Regions from separate parts of the Kitasatospora sp. NPDC096128 genome, predicted to be linked through region 1. Evidence: riboswitches for the same ligand, from Rfam matches in the RefSeq annotation. Region 1 holds a riboswitch; each other region holds the start of a gene.
What was found. A riboswitch is a leader RNA that binds a small molecule or an ion and turns the genes downstream of it on or off. The one in region 1 is predicted to bind cobalamin.

Region 1 (3,268 bases):
GCGCAGGAGGCCCTCAGCGCGGCGACGGCACCGACACCGACACCGCCGGCCTGCTGCCCGCGCTGCGCTCCCGACCTCCGCTGCTCACCGGCGCCGGGCTCGCCGTGGCGGGCACGCCGCTGCTCGCGGCGGCGTGAGCCCGTTCGCTACTGCTTCGCGGGCGTCCAGCGCTTCTCGACGCCCGCCAGCTTCCAGTACGCGATGGCGATCGCCCACACCACCACGAACAGCCCGGCGATCGCGTAGCCCACGTTGTCCAGCGAGATGTCCGCGATGAACCCGGTCACCGGGTCGGTCAGGTCGAGCTTCTCGTGCAGCACGCCGACCAGCTCGATGGTGCCGATGATGAAGGCCACCGCGATCGACAACCCAGTGATGGTCAGGTTGTAGTACACCTTGCGCACCGGGTTGGAGAAGGCCCACTGGTACGCGAAGTTCATGAACGTCCCGTCCAGGGTGTCGAACAGGCTCATTCCGGCCGCGAACAGCAGCGGCAGGCAGATGATCGCGTACCAGGGCAGCCCGGCCGCCGCGCCCGAACCGGCCATCACCATCAGGGTGACCTCGGTCGCGGTGTCGAAGCCCAGGCCCAGCACCATGCCGACCGGGAACATCTGCCCGGGCCGGGTGATCGAGCGGGTCGCCCGGTTCAGGATCCGGGCCATGAAGCCCCGGGAGTTGAGGTGCTCCTCCAGCTCCGCCTCGTCGTACCGCCCGGCCCGCATCGAGCGGAACACCTTGAGGATGCCGAGCAGCGCTGCCAGGTTGAGCGCGCCGATCAGGTACAGGAAGGCGCCGGAGGCCGTGGTGCCGACCACCCCGAGCCACTTGTGGGTGGCCGAGTCGTCATCCATCAGCGTGTTCGCCAGCTGGGCGCCGCCCGCCACCAGGGCGGCCATGATGACCACCATCGAGGAGTGGCCGAGGGCGAACCAGAAGCCGACCGAGACCGGCCGCTTGCCGTCCGCCATCAGCTTGCGGGTGGTGTTGTCGATCACCGCGATGTGGTCGGCGTCGAAGGCGTGCCGCATGCCGAGGGTGTAGGCGGTGATGCCCAGGCCCACCCCGAAGACCTGGGTGCCGACGGCGTAGTTGTGGGGCGCCACCAGGAAGAAGAGGGTCCCGAAGGCCACCACGTGCATGGCCAGGATCACCCCCATCAGCCCGGCGGTACGGACGGTGTCCTCGCGCTTCCACCGGAAGGTGGGCAGTACGGAGGGGGCGGCGCCGGCCTCGGCGGGCGCGGCGGTTTCGGGCAGGGTCATCTTCGGATCACGCTCCAGCACCTCGTGGAATGACTTCGTGAGATGCCGTGGCCGGTCTCCTGGCTTACGGGGCTTCCGGGCCCGCCTTCCCAAGCGCACGAAGCGCCCAGTGGCATGTGGGTCCGGACTTCTCTCCCCCGATCACAGTGGCGAGGGCCGCTCCGGAACAGGACCCGTTGAGGGTCCGTCACCGGTATTCCCGAGCACCACGGCGGGGAACACCGTAGGGGCAGGGCACCACCCTCGCAAGGTTGCGCACCTGTGCAGGTGTCCAGGATCACAGGTCGTGAGCTGCCAGAATGTCCGCATGCATCTCGTACCGGCCGACCGCGCGGGCCACCGCACCATCGACGGGCACCGGGTCTGCGAGGCCATCGCCGCCATCGGGGACACCGTCCACGTCCGCTCCTGGGCCGAGCGGTTCTCCCTGCTCGCCGACCCCGGACGGCTCGCCCTGCTGCTCGCCCTGCACCGGGCCGGCCCGCTCGCCGTCAGCGACCTGGCGGTCGCCACCGGCATGCGCGACCCCGCCGTCTCCCAGGCACTGCGGCTGCTCCGCACGGCCGGCGTGGTCACCGGGGACAAGGACGGACGCGTGGTGCGCTACCGGCTCGTGGACGACGCCCTGCGCCCCCTCCTCGACGAGTGCGCCGCCGCCGAGCACGAGGAGCCCCACGAGGAGCCGACCGCGGCGGCGGGCTGACCACGGCAGCGGACCGGCCCCGACGACGGACTGACCGACACTCGGCAAACCGCGCCACGGGCGCAGCCGGATGAGTACGATCACGATGTGCCGTCCCACCCCCACGTCTGGCCCGCCGACCGCTGGAACACCCGCCCGGTCAAGGCCCGCGTGCTGGCGGTCGCCCGCACCCTCACCTCGGCGACCCGGGTCCTGGACGTCCTCGCCCTGCTCGACCCCGACGGCATCGAGCACTACTTCACCGTCAACCCCGGCTCCGCCTTCGCCGACCGTGCCCTGGACGACTACCTCCGCGGCCTGCCCGGCTACACCGTGCTGGACTGGGAGGACGCCGTCCTCCGCCGCTTCGACCTGGCGGTCTCCTGTGCCGTCCACGCCTCCATGCACCGGCTGGACGCCCGTCTGGTCGTCCTCCCGCACGGCGCCGGCTACAACCGCCTGGTCACCGAGTCCACCGGCGACGCGGTCAGCTCCGCCGGCCTCTCGCGCAACGAACTCACCCACCGCGGACGGGTGTTCGTCGACGTCCTCGGCCTCTCCCACCCCGAGCAGCTGGACCGGCTCAGGGCCTCCTGTCCCGAGGCGCTGGACGTCGCCCGGGTCGTCGGCGACCCGTGCTTCGACCGGATGCTGCGCAGCCGACGCTCCCGCGACGGCTACCGCGCCGCGCTCGGCGCCGTCGACGGCCGCCGGCTCGTCGTCGTCGACTCCACCTGGAGCGAGCACTCGTTATTCGGCCGCCACCATGACCTGCCGCAGCGACTGGTCCGCCAACTGCCCGCCGACGAGTACACGGTGGCCGTCGTGCTGCACCCGAACATCTGGAGCCGGCACAACCCCGTGGCCCTGCTCGACGACGCCCTGCGGATGGGCCTGCGCCTCGTCCCGCCCCACCAGGGCTGGCAGGCCGCGCTGGTCGCCGCCGATGTCCTGATCGGCGACCACGGCTCGGTCTCCGTCTACGGCGCCGCCCTGAAACACCCCACGATGATCGTCGCCACCGGCGCCGCCGAACTCGACCCGCGCTCCCCCGGCTACGCCTTCGGCCAGACCGCACCCCTGCTCGACCCCGACGGCGACCTCGCCGCCCAGCTCGAACTCGCCCTGACCCAGGCCTCGGACGACCGCACCGACCTGACCGACATCACCGACCGCTCGCTCGCCCACCACGGCGAATCCGCCCGGCTGCTGCGCCCGCTGCTCTACTCCTTCCTCGACGGCCTCGACGAACCCGCCCACGAACCGGTCCTCCGGCCCTATCCCAAGCCCGTGCCCACCTCTGGAGTCGGCGACGGGCCCA
Region 2 (3,268 bases), on a different contig from region 1:
CACGCAGGTTGATCTCGGCGGGCGAGCCGGCCCCCTCGCACACCACCACGTCGTAACGGGCGCGCAGATCCGCCAGGCACTCCAGGGAACGCTCCAGCAGGACGGGCTTGCGCTCCCGGTAGTCCAGCGCACCCACCTCGGCCACCGGCCTGCCGAGCAGCACCACCTGGCTGCGGCCGTCCGCGCCCGGCTTCAACAGCACCGGGTTCATCGCCGCCTCCGGCTCCACCCGGGCGGCCTGCGCCTGCATCGCCTGGGCGCGGCCGATCTCGGCGCCGTCGGCCGTGACGAAGGAGTTCAGCGACATGTTCTGCGCCTTGAACGGCGCCACCCGCACGCCCTGGCGGGCCAGCCAACGGCAGATCCCGGCCGTCACCACGCTCTTGCCCGCGTCCGAGGTCGTCCCCGCGACCAGCAGTGCGTTGGCCGTACTCATGCGCCCACCTCGCTTCGCTCGGCAGGCGCTTCGCCCAACGCGCCCCTCCCCATGGTTCGCTCGCTGCGCTCGCTCACGCGCCCACCTCGCTTCGCTCGCTCACGCGTTCCCCTTCTTCCCCATCAGCATCCGCAGCAGGACGTGCCCCGCGACCGTCGTACCCAAGGCCAGCGCGCCCACCCGCCGGGACAGCGTGCAGGCCCGCTCGATGTCGTCCACCGTCACCGGCCGCAACTCCGCACCCAGGACGGGCCGGTGCTCGACCCGCTCCCCGTACTGCAACGTCCCACCCAACCGGACGCCGACCGCCCCGGCGAAGGCCGACTCGGCCTGGCCCGCGTTCGGGCTCGGGTGCGCGGAGCCGTCCCGGCGCCAGACCCGCCAGGCGGTCCCGGGCTCGGGCGCGGCGGCCACCGTCAGCAGGGCCGTCAGCCGGGCGCCCGGCCAGCCCGCGACGTCGTCCAGCCGGGCCGAGGCCCAGCCGAACCGGGTGTACCGGGGCGAGCGGTGGCCCACCATGGCGTCCAGGGTGTTCACCGCGCGGAACGCCAGCAGCCCCGGCGTGCCGGCCAGGGCACCCCAGGCCAGTGCGTTCACCACGGCATCCGCCGTGTTCTCCGCCACCGACTCGACCACCGCCCGGGCGATCTGCTGCCCGTCCAGCGCGCTCGGATCCCGCCCGCACAGGTGCGGCAGCCGCTCCCGGGCGGCCGCCAGGTCACCTGCGGCGAGCGAGCGGCCGATGGTGCGCGCCTCCCTGGTCAGCGAGGTGCCGCCGAGCACCGTCCAGGTCGCCGCTGCGGCCAGCGCGGCCCGGCCCACCGGACGGCGCCCGACCGTGCGGTCCAGGGCCAGCGCGCCGGCGGCGACCGCACCCACACACAGCGCGGTGTACCCGGCGCCGGCCGCCCGGCCGTCGCGCCACAGCCGCCGCTCCAGCCGGCCCGCGGCACTGCCGAACAGGGCGACGGGGTGGCCGCGGCGCGGATCGGCGAAACGGGCGTCGGCGGCGTAGCCCGCGACGGCGCCCACCGCGAAGGCGGCGGCCCGGGTCAGCGGGCGCACAACAACGAAAAGCTGGGAATCCAACCGGGCGGGGCAGCCTGCATCGCGTGGGTGTCCTCACTCAGGGTCCGCGCCCTGGATCGACGTACCGGTGGCGAGAGTCTCCTGGCTTCCGGGTCGGACGCACCCCCGGGCCTTCCAGCGGCTCCTGACGGCCCGCCGTGGCATGTCCGAACGTGCTCCCCGGTGACAGTGGCGGGACCGCGCCGGACTCGCACCGGCTTCCTCTCCATGCCTCCGTTTGGCCCCAGGATCCCATCACGCGTCCGAACCGGGAGTCAACCGAGGTCACGGAGGGGTTGGTCACACGACGAACCCGCCCCCGCCCTGTGCGATCGCCCAGCGCCACGAAGGGCCCGGCACCCCCGCTTCGTGCGTTCGACGGCTGGGGCCGCGCCGCCGGCCGCGCCTACGGTTCGGCCATGCGCCGCAGAAAGCCACCCGTCGTCGCCCCCACCCCGGTGCCGTTCTCGCCGGAGGCCGCCCGCGCCCACCGGGCCGGCCTCGGGTTGACCCCCGAACAGGTCGCCGAGGGCATGGCCGCACACGGCGTCCGGCTGCTGCCCGGTCACGTCCTGGCCTGGGAGGACGGCGTGCTGCGCCCCGGCGAAGCCGAGTTCATCGCCCTGGCCCGCGCCCTCTGGTGCCCGGCCGCCTCCCTGATGCCAGGCCACCCCGTCAGCCTGCGCGACCACCGCCTCGCCCGGGAGCTCCCCCCGGAGACCGTCGCCGAACGGGTCGGCATCCCCCTGCCCACCTACCGCCAGGCCGAACTCACCGGCCGCTGGGACGGCGACCCGGACCAGACCCACGCCCTCGCCCAAGTCCTGGGCCTACGCCTCACCGAACTGGTCGAGGCCACCGGCCGCCGCGAGGCCCTGGACCGTCTCCTCCGCCAATGCGTGACCGGCCGCTGGCAACCCCACCTCCGCCCGATCGCCCACCTGGTACCCGTCCCCGAACCCGACCTCGCCGCCGTCCTCCCCCTCCTCCACCAGGAACACCACATCCCCTCCCACTGGGGCACCACCACCCAACCCACCACCCCCACCCCACCCCTCACCCCCCGCTTCTGGCAGCTCCTCAGCACCCACCACTCCGCCATCCCCATCTGACCGGCCCCCACCCAAGGCAACAGGGCACGCGGGCCCCACCCCCGCGCGCCCACAACGCCCCACCCCACCCACCCGCCCCACCCACCCGCACCAACCCACCCACCCCAACCACCCCCCTCCCCCTCCCTCGCCCCAGGCGAGAGGGACGCGCTGCGGGAGGGGGCGGTGGAGGGGGTGGGTGCGGAGAGGGGCGTGACGGGTGATTTTCCGACCGCCAACGGTCTCAGCCCCCTCGATGAGGGTCGGCGGTCGGAAAATCATCCAGCCCCCGGAGCGCCCACCCCCGGAACCGCCCCCGGCGTCACCCACCCTCCCGAGAGCCCCCCACACCCAAGCCCCCCGCGCAGCGGTCCCCCGGACAGCCCCCGCCCAGTGGCCCCCTCGCCACCCCCCTTGTGGACTGGTGCTCGAACACCATCCGGGTCCATGAACAGCATGAACAGAGCGGGGATCGAAATGCGTTGGGGAACCGCAGCCGTCGTGGCGGCCGCCGCCGCCGGGGCCGTCGTCCTGGTGGTGGGCCGTCGGGCCTCCGAGCGAATGGTCCGTCCGGGGATGGGGCCGGGGGGTGTCGGGCCGGAGTCCGGGCCGGTGCTGGTGCAGAGCCTCGCGGCCGGCCGGGTGACGTTCAGCCGCCGTCCGGACAGCCTGC
Region 3 (3,268 bases), on a different contig from region 1:
TGGTCGGGTAGAAGTTGATGTCCACCACGCGGTCGAGGAAGGTGACGGCGGTGCGGACGGTGGCGTCGAGGCGCTCCCAGTCCATCGCGCCGAGCAGGTCGTCGGCGGAGGCGCCGACGGCCACGTGGGCACCGAGGTTGACCGAGCCCAGGTTGCAGACGGCGGTCTCGGAGTCGTCCGTGACCTCCAGGATCTCGGTGCACAGGTTGGAGGAGTGCACCGTGCGGCCGGGCAGCGCGGTCTGGTTGGCGGCGCGGTTGGAGGCGTCCTTGAAGGTCATCCAGCCGTTGCCGGTCTGCGCGAGGGTGCGCATCATGCGGGCGTAGAGGGTCTGCGCCGGGATGGTGCGGACGGCCTTGCCGGCCAGCTCGGCCTTGCGGTAGGCCTCGTCGAAGTCGGCGCCCCACAGGTCGACCAGCTCGGGGACGTCGGCGGGGGAGAACAGCGACCACTCGGCGTTGGCGTTCACGCGGCGCATGAACTCGTCCGGGATCCAGTGGGCCAGGTTGAGGTTGTGGGTGCGGCGCGCCTCCTCACCGGTGTTGTCGCGGAGCTCCAGGAACTCCTCGATGTCGGCGTGCCAGGTCTCCAGGTAGACGCAGGCCGCGCCCTTGCGGCGGCCGCCCTGGTTGACGGCGGCGACCGAGGAGTCGAGGGTGCGCAGGAAGGGGACGATGCCGTTGGACTTGCCGTTGGTGCCGCGGATCAGGCTGCCGCGCGAGCGGATGCGCGAGTAGGACAGGCCGATGCCGCCGGCGTGCTTGGAGAGGCGGGCGATCTGCGCGTAGCGGTTGTAGATCGAGTCCAGGTTGTCCAGCGGCGAGTCCAGCAGGTAGCAGCTGGACATCTGCGGGTGCCGGGTGCCGGAGTTGAAGAGCGTCGGCGAGGAGGTCAGGTACTCCAGGCGGCTCATCAGGCCGTACAGCTCGGACACCTCGCGCACCGACTGCTCGGAGTCGCCGACCGCCAGGCCGCAGGCGACGCGGAGCAGGAAGTGCTGCGGGGTCTCGATGACCTTGCGGGTGATCGGGTGGCGCAGCAGGTAGCGGGACTGGACGGTGCGCAGGCCGAAGTACTCGAAGCGGTCGTCGCCCTTGGTGTCGATGAGCGCGTCGAGGGCCTCGGCGTGCTTGGCGACGAAGGCGGCGGTGGTGTCGCCGATCAGGCCCTCGGCGTGGCCGACGGCGATCGAGGCGGAGAAGGAGGTCGAGCCCTGGCTGTTCGCCTCGTCGACGATCTCCAGGGCGAGCAGGCGGGCGGCCAGCTTCGAGTACTGGGGGTCCTCGGCGATCATCGACGCGGCGGCGTCCACGGCCAGCCCGCGCAGCTCGGCGAAGTCCGAGCCGGCGTGGCGGCCGCGCAGCGCGGCGGCGGCGACATGGCCGGGGTCGACCTCGGTGAGGTCGGTGCTGCGGTCGGTGAGCAGCCGCAGGAGAGCACCGCCGGGGTCGGAGACCGTCGGGTCGGTGAAGGCGGTACCGGAGCCCTGGGCGGGCAGGGTGACTGAGGCAGCGGTGGTCAAGGCGCTCTCTCCTGGCGGCGATCGTGCGGCGGTGATCGGGGTCACCGGGCCGATCTGGGCAGGGGAGCACGGCGCGAACGCAAAAAAGCGTCGCGCGAGGTGTCTCCCCGGCCCGCCCGCGAGGCCCGGAGGGGTGGTGCTGGTGCTTGGCGCGGCCTCTGCGGGAGGGCCGTGGCGCACGCTGTTCGGCAGGTACTCGGACTCGCGGTACGGCTGCTGGAGCCGCCCGCACACCGCTGCGGGGCAGTCCCGGATTCCCACCGGGTTCCCCTGCATCGACAGCAGAAGCGAGCATACATGTAGTGGCGGCAGGCTGTGGCGGCACCACATGTTGTGCCTGTCGTGTCGCGCGCGTCGGTGGCTCCGACGGCCCGTCAGTGCTTCAGGTACACCTTGTACGTGCTCGAATCGCCGGTCGGGGAGGTGAACTGGGCGATCAGCCGGTACTGCCCGCCGGTGTTCAGCGCGGCGCTCAGCGCCCGGTCGGTGGCCTCCGGCGCGGTGCTGTCGAGGACGACCACGGTGAACCAGCCGTCCCGGATCGCGGCCGTGCTGCCGTCCACTCCGTGGTGCTGTTTTCCGGCGCCGTCGCGGTAGTCCGTGCCGGCCCGGGCCGAGACCCACTGCTCGGGTCTGCTGACGCCGCCCAGGTAGTACTCGGCGAGTCCGTCGACCTCGGTGAGGTAGTGGCCCTCGGGGACGGTGTGCGCCCGCAGGACGGCCAGCAGGCGGCCGGAGTCGGGCCCGTTCTGGTAGCGCAGGGCGGACTGCTCCATGCCGAGGGCCAGCAGCGCGACCCAGACCAGGATGCCCAGCTGGGGGTGGCGGAAGTGGGCTCCGACCAGCCGGGTCAGGCCGAGGCCCGCGATCGGGGCGGCGAGCAGCATGCCGTAGCCGAGGTGGCGGAACAGCGCGCCGGAGGTGCCGGTCCACAGGTGGACGGCGGGGACCAGCAGCGCGGTGGCGGTCAGCACGGCCCCGAGCAGGGCCCGCTGGGCGCGGGTGGGGGCGACGCGGTCGCCCTCGGGCGAGTCGTGCTCGGTCAGCTGCTCGCGGCGCGCGTACGAGACCGTGCCGGCCACCGCGAGGACGGTGAACAGGCCGGCCCACTGGAGGGTGCCGAGCAGGATCGGGCCGGCCGAGCCGGGGGCGGCGCCGGACGACGGGGACCAGCCCGCGACCTTCCCCAGCAGGCCGTACGGCAGCAGCAGGACCGCCGTCCCGACGGCCAGCAGCAGGGCGCGCAGGGCGGCCGGGCCGGGTCGGCGGTGCGGCCGGGCGACGGCGAGGGCCAGGGCCACCAGCGCGGGGACGGCGAGGACCGCCGAGTAGGCGACCGCGCAGGCCAGCGCGAGGGCCGGGGCGGCGGTCAGGGCCAGGGCCGGGGAGCGCCGGGCGGTGAACACGGTGAGCCAGGCCGCGAGGGCGACCAGCAGGACGGCGAGGGCCTCGGGGGCGCCGTAGAAGCCGCCCACGACGGTGGACTGCAGTACGGCGTAGGCGGCTATGCCGCAGATCGCGACCCGTTCGTTGAAGAGCCGCCGGGTCAGCGAGTACAGCAGCACCGTGGTGAGCAGGCCGAAGCCGAGGCTGAGCAGCCGGGTGCCCCAGATGCCGTCCGCGTTCGCGGCGGCGCCGGCCAGCGGCGGGTAGAGCCACGGGGAGCCGGGGATGCGGTCGATCAGGTCGGTGGTGACCGGGGTGCCGTGCAGGAGGTGGGCGAGCTGCTGGCGGCCGGCGACCATG

Region 2: it holds a riboswitch for cobalamin, as region 1 does, so the genes downstream of both, ABTY61_RS22105 (cobalamin biosynthesis protein) here and nicT (Nickel transporter NicT) in region 1, are expected to answer to the same signal.
Region 3: it holds a riboswitch for cobalamin, as region 1 does, so the genes downstream of both, ABTY61_RS09965 (ribonucleoside-diphosphate reductase subunit alpha) here and nicT (Nickel transporter NicT) in region 1, are expected to answer to the same signal.

Annotation. Positions count from the first base shown of each region.
Region 1 covers NZ_JBEOSP010000037.1:79,107-82,374, forward strand. Annotated here, with positions in the region: gene ABTY61_RS32180 (hypothetical protein) at 1-137, shown strand, start outside; gene nicT (Nickel transporter NicT) at 147-1,265, opposite strand; cobalamin riboswitch at 1,298-1,491, opposite strand; gene ABTY61_RS32190 (ArsR/SmtB family transcription factor) at 1,573-1,968, shown strand; gene ABTY61_RS32195 (hypothetical protein) at 2,056-3,268, shown strand, end outside.
Region 2 covers NZ_JBEOSP010000019.1:90,467-93,734, forward strand. Annotated here, with positions in the region: gene ABTY61_RS22100 (cobyric acid synthase) at 1-436, opposite strand, end outside; gene ABTY61_RS22105 (cobalamin biosynthesis protein) at 536-1,492, opposite strand; cobalamin riboswitch at 1,601-1,728, opposite strand; gene ABTY61_RS22110 (helix-turn-helix domain-containing protein) at 1,924-2,616, shown strand; gene ABTY61_RS22115 (alpha/beta hydrolase family protein) at 3,043-3,268, shown strand, end outside.
Region 3 covers NZ_JBEOSP010000006.1:257,999-261,266, reverse strand. Annotated here, with positions in the region: gene ABTY61_RS09965 (ribonucleoside-diphosphate reductase subunit alpha) at 1-1,498, opposite strand, end outside; cobalamin riboswitch at 1,693-1,833, opposite strand; gene ABTY61_RS09960 (glycosyltransferase family 39 protein) at 1,897-3,268, opposite strand, start outside.